2 regions of the Clostridioides sp. LIBA-2809 genome follow, and region 1 is predicted to be linked to the other one. Evidence: riboswitches for the same ligand, from Rfam matches in the RefSeq annotation. Region 1 holds a riboswitch; the other holds the start of a gene.
What was found. A riboswitch is a leader RNA that binds a small molecule or an ion and turns the genes downstream of it on or off. The one in region 1 is predicted to bind FMN.
Positions count from the first base shown of each region.

Region 1 (6,253 bases):
TGGTTCTATATGTATATCACTTGCATTTTCTTTCATAGCCTTTTCTAAAAGATTTTCAAATAGTTTTTTTGCATAATCCTCATCAAGTTCAAAGTTATTGTAATATTTATCAATTTTCTCACTTATAAGTTCTTTTTTCTCTTTTTTCAATATAATTTCTTTCCCTGTAGCTAATCTTAAATCCTGTAGAGCGTATATATCTTCATCTTCTATTTCTACTACTAAATTATCATCTTGAAATTCTACTGGAAATACATTATATTTTTTTGCAAGTTTTTCTGGTATTAACATTGGCAAACTGCTTTCCTCTAATATAATCTTAATCACCCTTTATATACTTTAATTTATTAGGTATATTCATTTTTTTCATAGAGATATTTTCTTCAGCTTTTATACTTACTTTCATTGGATAAGTAGTTTGTATACTATCTAGATATTTACTGCCTTTATCTACATAATTAGATAGTTTATCTTTATCCCCAATGCATTTTATTTCATAAGGTTGTGCTACAGGAACTCCATTTATATTTATGTGGCTTCCTGCAAGTACAACTTCTGAATACTGATTGATTCTTTGACCATTTATTTCTATGTATTTTCCTCCATTTACTTTTAATTCATTTATGACTTTTACAAGTATTTTATTATAGTCTATACTATTGGCTATATTCCCTGTTTTTTCATCTATAGCGTCTATACTTAATATTATTCCGCTACCTTTCACATCTGAATATGATAGGCTATCTCTAAGAGTTTCTATTTCTGAGATTTTTTCAGAATTTTTTTGATTTTTTTTCATTGAATTAATTGCTTCATCTAATTTATCTTTTTCTTTTGTTAATTCCTTTATAGACTTTCTTGTCAATTTTATTTCTTTTCTTATTGACTTATCTTTACTTGTATAAACTGTTTGTTCATTACTATAATCTCTAAATATGGTTCCAACAAGTATACCTAAAATAGTACTTGATAGTATTATAAACACATATTGTTTTTTCATACTGTATTGCTCCTTACAAATTTATTTTTATATGATAAGTTTATTTAATTAACCATTTAACATTTACATATGTTTATTATATCAAAGTTATATATTAAAATTCATCTTTAGTATATAATATCATACATTGAACTCCTATCACTAAATTACTAATACCAAGTATATATCCCTAAATCTTATTTACAAAATACGAGAACTTTCAATAAACATTTTTTTGTATTATTATAAAAGCATAACTTTGAAAAGGATATTCCATTATCACACGTTAACTCAAACTAAAGATATTATAGCTAAGTAAGATATTTTTTGTAAAATTATTTCTAGAATATTAATTTTTTATATAAAAATCTCTATTAATTAATAATTATTTCTTAATTGTATCAAAAACGGCAAACTGGCATAGCTTCAAAGCTACGCCAGTTTACTAAAAATCATATTTTATAATTAATATCTAATTTAATATATATGTTCTTATACATTTTTCTCATATTTTAAAATTCTTTTAACTAGTTTGTCTCTTAACTTTCCAACTTCATCGAATCTCATGTTAGGAATATAGTAACTTTCTATAATATCATGCTTAGACTTAGCTCTCTTAAGATTTAACACTGCCCAACAAATTAAATCATCCAAAACTTTTTCATCAAATTTAATGTCTTCTTCATATTTAAGTAATTTTTCCCTATTTAAAAATTGATTTAAATTAATTGTCTCCTCTTCTTTAAAAGTTGTGCTTATAGTTATACCTATATCTAAGTCAGTTAATAATACAGTCTCAATTTTCTCAGGAATAAGTGGATAATGATAAACTTCTACATTTAAACCTTTTTCAATAGCTTTTTTATACACTTTATTTAATAATGTAGTTTTCCCAGTTCCTATTTCTCCATCTAAATAATACACCTTATTTACATCTTTTAAAATGTTTTCTGTATAATCTAAACATCCTACAGGAGTTATGGCTGAACCAAATAAATGTTTTGCTTTTTTTAAATTACCTGTGCTCTCAACTCTATCAAACAATTTTTTAATAAGTTCTTCTGTAACTAGATTCACTTTACCATAATCCATACAGTCAGAATACTTTTCCTCTATATCTCTAAAGATTGGTTCTGATGCTTTTAAAAACTTAAATGCTCTTTTAAATGCATTACTAATATCTTTATCGTATCCTGATATTTCTTGTCTGTTTTTTTCTAACTCTTCTGTATTCCAGTAATCACCTAAATTAATTATCTCGTCCAAAGCTCCTGGTAGCTTTGGGTCCATAGTGTGTGGAGCAGTTGCATCCATAAGTACCACGCCTAATTCCTTTATAACTACACCGTCCAATGAACTTGGGTCAGAAGGACAGTTATATAATTCGATATCATATCCTCTATTTAAAAATTCTTTATAAATTTTTTTCATAAGTGAGGATTTTCCTACTCCAGGTCCACCTTTTAAACAAAAAACTCTTTTTACATTTTCAGGAATTATATATTCAAAAAAAGAATATGAGCCTTGTGATGTGTTCCCACCTGGAAATGCCTTCTTTACCTTTCCTTCCATATTAGCGCCTCCTCATAATTTACAATATCTCTTAATTAAGATATTAATATTATACGAGTTTTGTTACAGCTTTATGCTTTTGATAAATCTAAAACTTATCATTCAATACCAATAACAAATTAATTTTATCTAATTATAGTAGATTTCCATACTATGTGATTTAACTTTTATATACTTTTATGTATGAATATAATTTCACTCTTTATACAGTAATATAGTTGTGTATTGTTTAAATCCAATTGTTTCCGTTGTAATTTTATGTTAAAATAATATTACAAAATACATCTGTTTTTCTTCAGAAACGGGTGAAATTCCCTATCGGCGGTAAAAGCCCGCGAGCCTTATGGCATAATTTGGTCAGATTCCAAAGCCGACAGTAAAATCTGGATGGTAGAAGAAAATAGTATATGAGTACCTTTATGTAATTTTGCATGAGTAATCTATACAACTCCTTCAACTACCGTATTTATTCATGAAATTAAACACATTCGAGGTACCTAAGATGTAGGTGCTTTTTTGTTGTTTATTTTATAACCATTCTGTACTTATAAAATCTATTATATAAAAGATTGGAGTGTTATCATGAAACAAAAATGGATAGTATTAATTATCATCTGTATTGGTGTATTTATGTCTACTCTTGATGGAAGTATACTAAATATCGCAAATCCTACAATCGCTACTGACTTTAAAATTAACATGTCACAAATTCAGTGGGTTGTAACAGCTTATATGCTTGTCGTAACAGCTACTATGTTATTTTTTGGAAAACTCGGTGATAAAGTAGGCTCAAATCGACTATACACGTTAGGATTTTTTGTATTCACAATAGGTTCTTTTCTGTGTAGTATATCACACAATTTATCAACATTAATTTCCTCAAGAATATTTCAAGCAGTTGGAGCAAGTATTTTAATGGCAACTGGACTTGGCATAGTTTCTAATGCATTTCCAGCAAATGAAAAAGGAAAGGCTATAGGAATCACTGGAGCTGTAGTTGGTATAGGAAATATGAGTGGTCCCGTAATTGGAGGGATACTTTTAGAACATTTCGGATGGCCTTCTATTTTTATTATCAATATACCTATTGGCATTGTAGCAGTCTTTCTTGGAATTAAATTTCTTCCTAGACCTGTTTTAGATGAACAAAATAATAGCTTTGATATTCCAGGTCTTCTACTATTTGCAACTTGTACTACACTTATATTACTTGCGATGAATGGAAAGGGAGATACAAGATTGTATCTAGGAATAGCATCACTTATAATATTCTTACTGTTGGCATTAAGAGAAGTAAAATTTGAACAAAGTTTTATTGACTTACCTCTATTTAAAAATAGAAATTTCACTGTAGGTAACATTATCGGAATAGCTTGTTATTTTCCTCAAATGGCAGTGTCTTTCCTACTTCCGTTTTATTTAGAGCAATTAAAAAATTTATCTCCTATGATGGCTGGTTCTGTAATGACTGTACATCCACTTATTATGGTACTTATAGCTCCTATTGCAGGTTCTCTTTCTGATAAACATGGTGCAAAGAATATTTTAACAGCATCTTTTTCATTTATGACTATTTCCCTTGTTGGAATGGCACTTTTAAAGGCAGATTCACCATTGTTCCTTCTAATTGCATGTTTAGTTATTTTTGGACTTGGACTAGGTGCTTTTAGTTCACCAAACAATAGTAGTATCCTTGCAGATGTCCCTCCACAAAAACAGGGATATGGAGGTAGCTTTCTTGCAACTGTTCGTAATTTATCATTTGCTCTTGGAACAGCATTTTTTAGTAGTTTCTTTGCACAAAGCCTTACATATAATCAAAATTTTAAAAGCCATACATCAGCTTATGTCACAGCTAGTAATCAATCTTATTGGATTGCAGCAGCAGTATGCTTTATAGGACTTATACTAACTATTTTCTTTATGAGAAAAACAGATAAATCTATTTCTTAAATAAAATTTATTGGTTATTTCATTAGTGAATAAATTTTTAAATATACTAATCTACATTAATTTATAGTAGTTTTGCTAAGTTTTATAATTTTTAACAATAAATTGCTAATATTTATTGCTTATAAACAACAAGGATGCCAAAAAATGACCATTAAAACCATTTTGAGGCATCCTATATTTTATTTTGATATTAATACAATTAAAACTAATCTAATCTTATATAGATTATCTAAACAAGTATTATGCCAACATTTGATATTTTAAATTTAATCTACTGTTATCTCATATCCATGTTGATTGTATTGATTTACAATTTCTTCCCATAGTTCTTCAACACCAGTCTTTTTTAATGAAGAAACAGGAATTACTTTTTCACTACTTTCCAGTTGTAATTTTTTTCTTATTATACTTATATGTTTTTGATATTGCCCTCTAGATATTTTATCTGCCTTAGTTGCAATAACTACACAGTTGTATCCAAAGTGTTTTATCCATTCATACATAAGCTTATCATCTGCTGTAGGCTCATGTCTAATATCTACAAGTAGAAGTATAGAACATAATTCTTGTCTACTTTCTAGATATCTTTCCATTATACCTCCCCATTTTTCTTTTTCAGACTTAGCTATCTTTGCATATCCATAGCCCGGAAGGTCCACAAAATAAAACTCATTATTTATTAGGTAAAAGTTTATAGTTCTAGTTTTTCCTGGTGTTTGACTAGTTCTAGCAAAGTTTCTTCTATTAAGCAATGTATTTATTATTGATGATTTTCCAACATTTGACCTACCAGCTAATGCTATCTCTGGAATTCCTTCTGCCGGATACTGTGATTTATTCACAGCACTCATAGTTATCTCTGAACTTCTAATTTTCATTCTTCTCACCACTCTTTAATAAAGCTTGTTCCAATACTTCATCCATGTGTTCTACGAGTACAAACTCCATTTTTTCTTTTACATTTTCTGGTATTTCATCTAAGTCAGCTTCACATTCTTTAGGAATTAAGACTTTTGTTATGCCAGCTCTGTGAGCTGCTAATAATTTTTCTTTAACTCCTCCTACTGCTAGGACTCTACCTCTTAAAGTTATCTCTCCTGTCATAGCTATATTGCCTGGAACAGGTCTTTTAGTAAGTGCTGAAATCACTGCAAGAGCCATAGTTATACCAGCTGATGGCCCATCTTTTGGAACAGCACCTTCTGGAATGTGTATATGGATATCATTTGTCTTATAAAAGTCTGGGTCTATATCAAACTTGTCCACTATTGACCTTATATAAGAGATACCTGTCTTAGCAGATTCCTTCATAACATCCCCTAGTTTTCCAGTTAATACAATTTCTCCTTTACCTTTAAGTACATTTACTTCTACTTCAAGTGTAACTCCACCAACTGCTGTCCATGCAAGACCATTTACTAGTCCTATTTGAGGATTAACTTCTGCAAGTTGATACTTAAAGATGTCCTTTCCAAGATATGTCTCCAAATCAGACTTATTTACAACAACTTCTTCAAGAGTTGGGTCTTCAACATATTTTTTTGCAACTTTTCTACAAATTTTACCAATAGTTCTCTCTAGTGTTCTCACACCAGCTTCTCTTGTATAATGATTTATTATGCTTCTTAAAGTCTCATCATCCATTTTTATGAAGTTTTCTTTTAAAGCATGTTCTTTAATTTGTTTTGGAAGTAAGTATTTTTTTGCTATATTTAGTTTTTCTTCTTCTATATATCCAGATACTTCTAT
Region 1 is NZ_CP197004.1:3,896,275-3,902,527, forward strand. It holds gene ACTG44_RS18365 (GspE/PulE family protein) at 1-291, opposite strand, end outside; gene ACTG44_RS18370 (DUF881 domain-containing protein) at 320-1,000, opposite strand; gene ACTG44_RS18375 (ATPase) at 1,472-2,551, opposite strand; FMN riboswitch at 2,839-2,954, shown strand; gene ACTG44_RS18380 (MFS transporter) at 3,134-4,504, shown strand; gene yihA (ribosome biogenesis GTP-binding protein YihA/YsxC) at 4,771-5,382, opposite strand; gene lon (endopeptidase La) at 5,372-6,253, opposite strand, start outside.

Region 2 (6,253 bases), 600 kb from region 1:
ATTAAGTTATCATCTTCTACAACTGATACACTTGCTGCCATAGAAGATGTATCCATACCTAGTATTTTCATTATTTAGTCAACTCCTCAACTATTTCTTTGTAAAAATCTCCTTTTGGAGTTAATATCATTTCTCTTCCATCATCTTTATACTTTAATTCTATATTTAAATATTCCTCTGGAAGTATATCTTCTATTAGATTAGCCCATTCGATTATGCAAATTCCCTTTGAATTTATATATTCATCATATCCAATATCATACATTTCATCACTGCTACCTATTCTGTAAACATCAAAATGATACAAAGGTATTTTACCTTCATATTCATTTATTATAGTAAAAGTTGGACTTGTTATATAATCTTTTATACCTAATGAATCTGCTAAGCTTTGTGTCATTGTAGTTTTCCCAGCCCCTAAATCTCCTACTAAACAGATAACACTACCTTCTTTCAAAAGTTTACCTAATTTATATCCTATTTCTCTAGTTTTATTTTCATTTTCTAAATATATTTTTGCCATCAATTCATCTCCATTTTGATATAATCGTCATGTGAATTTATATCACTGCTTAATTAATTATAGTATAAGCCTAGACTATTATAAAGTACTTCTATTTATCTTTTTTTATTGATGGCCATATCTAGACATTATATACAGTCTTCAATAATAATTTTTATATACTCTTTTGCCTTACAACTTTGCTTTAAAGCTTCTTTGCATATTTTCTCAGATTGCTCTTTTACATATTTAAGAGACTTATAATTCTCTTTAACTGCTTCAATACACATTTTTTCTGTCTGATTTTTTATATACATTAACATCTTACCATTTTGTCTTACAATCTCTATGCATATATCTTCTGTATAATTATCTATGTAACTTAACACATCTTTAATATTATATTTTTTATCTAAATATCTTATAGCTTTTATACATATTTCCTCTGTTTTATTATTAACAAATTGCAGACTTCTTCCATCTTGTTTGACAGCTTCCATACATATTTCATCTTTTTGTTTGTTTACATATTGCAGTGCCATACCATTTTGATTTACAGCTTCCATACACATCTTATCTGTTTGATTTTTTACATATTGTAATGCTTTATAGTTTTGCTTAATCGCTTCTATACATAGTTCTTCACTCTGTTCTCTAACATATGCAAGACACCTACCATCTTTTTTAATTGCTTCTAAACATATACTTCTTGTTTGAACCTCTAAAGCTTTTAGTATACTTACAACATCTATATTTGAAGAATATCTTATTGCTTTTATAATAAGCTTCTCTGTCTGGTTTCTTACATACTTAAGTGCATTACAATCCTTTTTTATAGCTTCAAGACATATATACTCTGTTTGTTCTTTTACATATTTTAGTGCTTTATAGTTATACCTTATCGCCTCTAAACATAATTCTTCTGTTTGCTTTTTTACATACTCTAGGGCTTTATAATTTTGCCTTATCGCTAGAATACACATCCCATCAGTTTGATTTTTTATATTTTTTAATTCACGATAATCATACTTTACACTTTCCATATTTTCAATGTATTCATTTGTAATATACTTTAAAGGCATTTTCAACTCTTCGTTATCAACACTTATATGAATATTTTCCCAATTACTATTAAAATAATACCCTTTATCATCTAAAAATAATTTTTTCAATTTTTTAGATATACTCATCTATCTACACCCCTATCATTATTAAATTAGATATTATTAAAAAATTAAGCATAAATCTTTATTTATTTTTTATAATATCTTTATTTTTTATTTATTATGAATTCGCTCTGTGTATTATAGATACCTTTTTAGTATTTTAATAGTTAATCGTTTTAATTCTTCCTTTATTTTAAAAATTAAATTTGCCTAAATATTTCTTATTTTATATACAATTTTTGATAAATTAATAAAGCCATAATCTATTTAATATATCAATCACAATATAGGACCGAAGTTATAAATAAATTATGGCTATTCAATACATTTAATTTTAAAATTTTATATTTTCTTGTCTAATTATTTTTTTATTACATTTCCCATTTTTTTATAAAGTGGTAATGTTACTAAAGATATTATAACAGCCTTTAATACATTAAATGGAGCTATCATCCAAATTACAAAAGTAAATAAATCATGAACTTGAGGATTTATAGCTGAGCCTAGGCCTATTATAGCATCTAGTCCCATTAATTGCCCATAAAGTGGCAGCATTACAAAATAATTTACCAATGAACCAATTATAGTCATAGCTATTGTCCCTAATACAAATCCAATTACTACACCCTTTAAATCTTTACTTCTCTTATATGAATAACAAAGTATAAGTACATAAGAACCACCAATTAATATATTTGCAAATTCTCCTACTCCTCCAGTTGTTGTTGCTGTTATCATTTGTAGTATATTTTTTACTACAACTACACCAAATCCAACCAATGGTCCTAAAGACATACCACCAAATATTGCTGGGATATCTGATAAGTCAATTTTTAAGAAATCTGGAAAAATACCTGGTATTGGTGCTTGAATAAACATCAATAAATAAGATATTGCAGATAAAATTGACATAACCACCAAAGTTCTTGTTGAAATCATATTACCTCTTTTTACTGTATTTTGCATAACTACTTTCCTCCTAATCAATAGTTTATATTTTTTAGGAAAAACAAAAAACTCGAAGATCCTATCTTCGAGTTTTTATGGATATAGTTTAAACAAACTAAAATAAACTTATTTATATTCCATAAATATCTTCTCTCATCCAGACTTTACTGTCGGCTTTGGAATCTCACCAAATCAACCACCTAAGTAGTTCGCGGGCTATACCGCCGGTAGGGAATTTCGCCCTGCCCCGAAGATCTTCTTTGATTTTTTAATTTTCCTTACACTCTTATATTAGTTAATTTTTTAATAATTGTCAAGTTATTTTTTCTCATATACTACTTTGCCATTTATTATAGTGTAAAGTACGTTACTTTGAATCTCTAGTGGAGAATTGTCCCAAATTACTATATCTGCATCTTTGCCAACCTCTATAGAACCTACTTTGTCTCCTATTCCTAAAGCCGTAGCTGGATTTATTGTAATTGATTCTATTGCTTTTTCTTCTTTCATACCATGTTTAACTGCTATGCCTGCACATATTGGAAGATATTGAACTGGTATTACTGGGTGGTCTGTCATTATACATACATCAAGACCTGCATTTGAAAGTATTCCAGCTGTACTAAATGTCAGATTTCTAAGTTCAAATTTAGACCTTTCTGACAAAGATGGACCTACTATCACAGGAAATCCTTCTTCTACCAATTCATCTACAATAAGATGACCCTCTGTACAATGGTCTAATGTAAGTTTTAAGTCAAATTCTTTTGCAATTCTTATTGCTGTAAACATATCATCAGCTCTATGAGCATGTGCCTTGAAAGGAATTTCTCTTCTCAGCACAGGTATTAAACTTTCCATTTTTATGTCATATTCAGGCTTTTCACAGTCTTCATCATCATGACTTTCATATAAATCAATCTCTTCTAGATATTCTTCCGCTTTTTTTAAATTTTCTCTAAGCAAGGCTGCTATAGCCATCCTAGTTTGAGGAGATTTGTCATCTTGACCATAGCAACTTTTTGGATTTTCTCCAAATGCTATTTTAGATGCAACTGGATTTTTTATTACCATTTTATCAATTCTTTTTCCATGTGTTTTTATAGCTATACATTGACCTCCCATAACATTTGCACTTCCAGGTGTTGTACAGACAGAAGTTATACCACCCTCAAAAGCTTCTTTAAATGTTCTATCCATTGGATTGATTCCATCTATAGGATTTAATTGTGGTGTTATTGGGTCAGTTTCTTCATTTCCATCTGCCCCTTCAAAACCTATCCCATCTTCCCATAGACCCAAATGAGTATGAGCATCTATAAATCCAGGGAACACAAGTTTATTACTTGCATCTATTATATCTGCATCTAATGGTGCTATTAAGTCTTCTCCTATTTCTATTATTTTTCCTTCATCTATAAGGATATCGCCTTTAATTATTCCATTTGTTATGGTGTTTATTTTACCATTTTTTATAAAAATCATTCATTTTCCTCCTGATTTTCAAGACTCTCTTACTTCTTTTTAACATTGTTTTTTACAATATACTTTTTTAATTTTTAATACTCATACCTACTATAAGTTGTATTTACAAATATAGAATTCAAAATAACAATACATAAACTTGTTTATTTTTTCATTGATAAAGCTACTCTTTTTTTGTTTAAGTCAATTCCAATAACTTTTACATCAACTATATCTCCTACTGTAACAATACTCATAGGGTCTTTTACAAAGCTATTACTCATTTCTGATTTATGAACTAACCCATCATTTTTTATTCCAATATCTACAAATGCACCAAAATCTACAACATTTCTAATTGTACCTTTTAAAGACATGCCTTCTTGTATATCTTCAATTTTTAAGACATCAGTTCTAAGAATAGGTTTTATTCCTTCTTCTCTTGGGTCTCTTCCTGGCTTTTTAATTTCAGCTATAATATCTCTTAAAGTAACTTGACCTACTTCTAGCTTTTCACTTAATTCTTTTAGACCAATCTCTTTTATTTTCTCATCTATTTCTTCTATATTTTTATTTTTTATATCATCTAAAGAATACCCTATTATCTCAATCATTTTTTTACATATGTCATAACTTTCAGGATGCACACCTGTATTATCTAGTGGGTTTTTACCATCTAAGATTCTCATAAATCCAGCACACTGAGTGAATGCTTGAGGTCCAAGTCGTTTTACTTTTTTCAGTTGTACTCTCGATGTAAAATCTCCATTTTCTTCTCTATATGCTATTATGTTTTTTGCAATAGCTTTACTTATTCCTGCAATATGTTCTAATAGAGAGTATGATGCTGTATTTAAATCTACTCCAACACTATTCACAGAATCTTCAACAACACCATCTAATACTTCTTCTAGTCTTTTTTTATTTAAATCATGCTGATATTGACCTACACCAATACTTTTAGGGTCTATTTTTACAAGCTCTGCTAATGGGTCTTGTAATCTTCTAGCTATAGATATAGCTCCTCTTATTGATACATTTATATCTGGATGTTCTTCATTTGCAAGTTCAGATGCTGAATAGACAGAGGCTCCAGCCTCACTAACTATAACATATTGTACTTCCCTATCTATCTCTTTTATCATTTCTGATACAAAAGTTTCTGATTCTCTAGATGCAGTACCATTACCTATTGAAATTATATCTATATCGTATTTTTCAATCAATCTTTTTAAGACTTTCTTTGCCCCTTCCACATTATTTTGAGGGTCTGTTGGGTATACTGTTGTATAATCTAATAGTTTACCATTTTTATCTACTATAGCTATTTTACATCCTGTTCTAAATGCAGGGTCAAATCCCATAACTACTTTGTCTTTAACTGGTGGTTGAAGCAATAAACTTTTAACATTTTTTCCAAATACACTTATAGCTCTTTCTTGAGCTATTTCTGTTAAATGATTTCTTATTTCTCTTTCTATTGATGGAAAAATTAATCTTTTATAAGAATCTTCTATTGAGCTTACGATTTCTTCCTTATTTTTGAAATTTTTATCATTTACATATTCATTTATTATGTAATTTAAAACTTTATCATTATTTATTTCTAACTTAACTTTTAAGAAGTTCTCTTTTTCTCCTCGATTTATTGCCAAGACTCTATGTGGAGCCATGCTCTTTACTGCTTCATTATAATCATAATACATATCATAAACTGATTTCTCATCAGTAGAGCTTTTGCTAACTATCATGCCTTCTCTTAATGCTAATTCTCTTATATATTTTCTAATCTTAGCATCATCTGAAACTAATTCTGCAATTATATCTCTAGCTCCTTTTAATGCATCTTCAACAGAAAGAACTTCTTTCTCCTCATCTATATAATTCTTTGCTTCTACTTCTATACTATCTAGATTATTCTCTAGTATTGACAACGCTAAATTTTCTAATCCCTTTTCTTTAGCTATTGTTGCTCTAGTTCTTTTCTTTTGTTTATATGGAGCATAGATATCTTCTACTTCTTGTAATGTCTTTGCTTTTTCTATATTTTTTGTTATTTCATCTGTTAACTTGCCTTGCTCATCTATTAGTCTAACTACATCATCTTTTCTACTTTGAAGGTTTCTTAAGTACATCAATTTTTCATGAAATTCTCTTAGTGTAACATCACTCA
Region 2 is NZ_CP197004.1:200,477-206,729, reverse strand. It holds gene tsaB (tRNA (adenosine(37)-N6)-threonylcarbamoyltransferase complex dimerization subunit type 1 TsaB) at 1-71, opposite strand, end outside; gene tsaE (tRNA (adenosine(37)-N6)-threonylcarbamoyltransferase complex ATPase subunit type 1 TsaE) at 71-523, opposite strand; gene ACTG44_RS01310 (DUF4116 domain-containing protein) at 652-1,692, opposite strand; gene ACTG44_RS01305 (ECF transporter S component) at 2,029-2,634, opposite strand; FMN riboswitch at 2,758-2,875, opposite strand; gene ACTG44_RS01300 (amidohydrolase) at 2,935-4,101, opposite strand; gene ACTG44_RS01295 (Tex family protein) at 4,245-6,253, opposite strand, start outside.
Region 2: another riboswitch for FMN. It lies ahead of ACTG44_RS01305 (ECF transporter S component); the one in region 1 lies ahead of ACTG44_RS18380 (MFS transporter).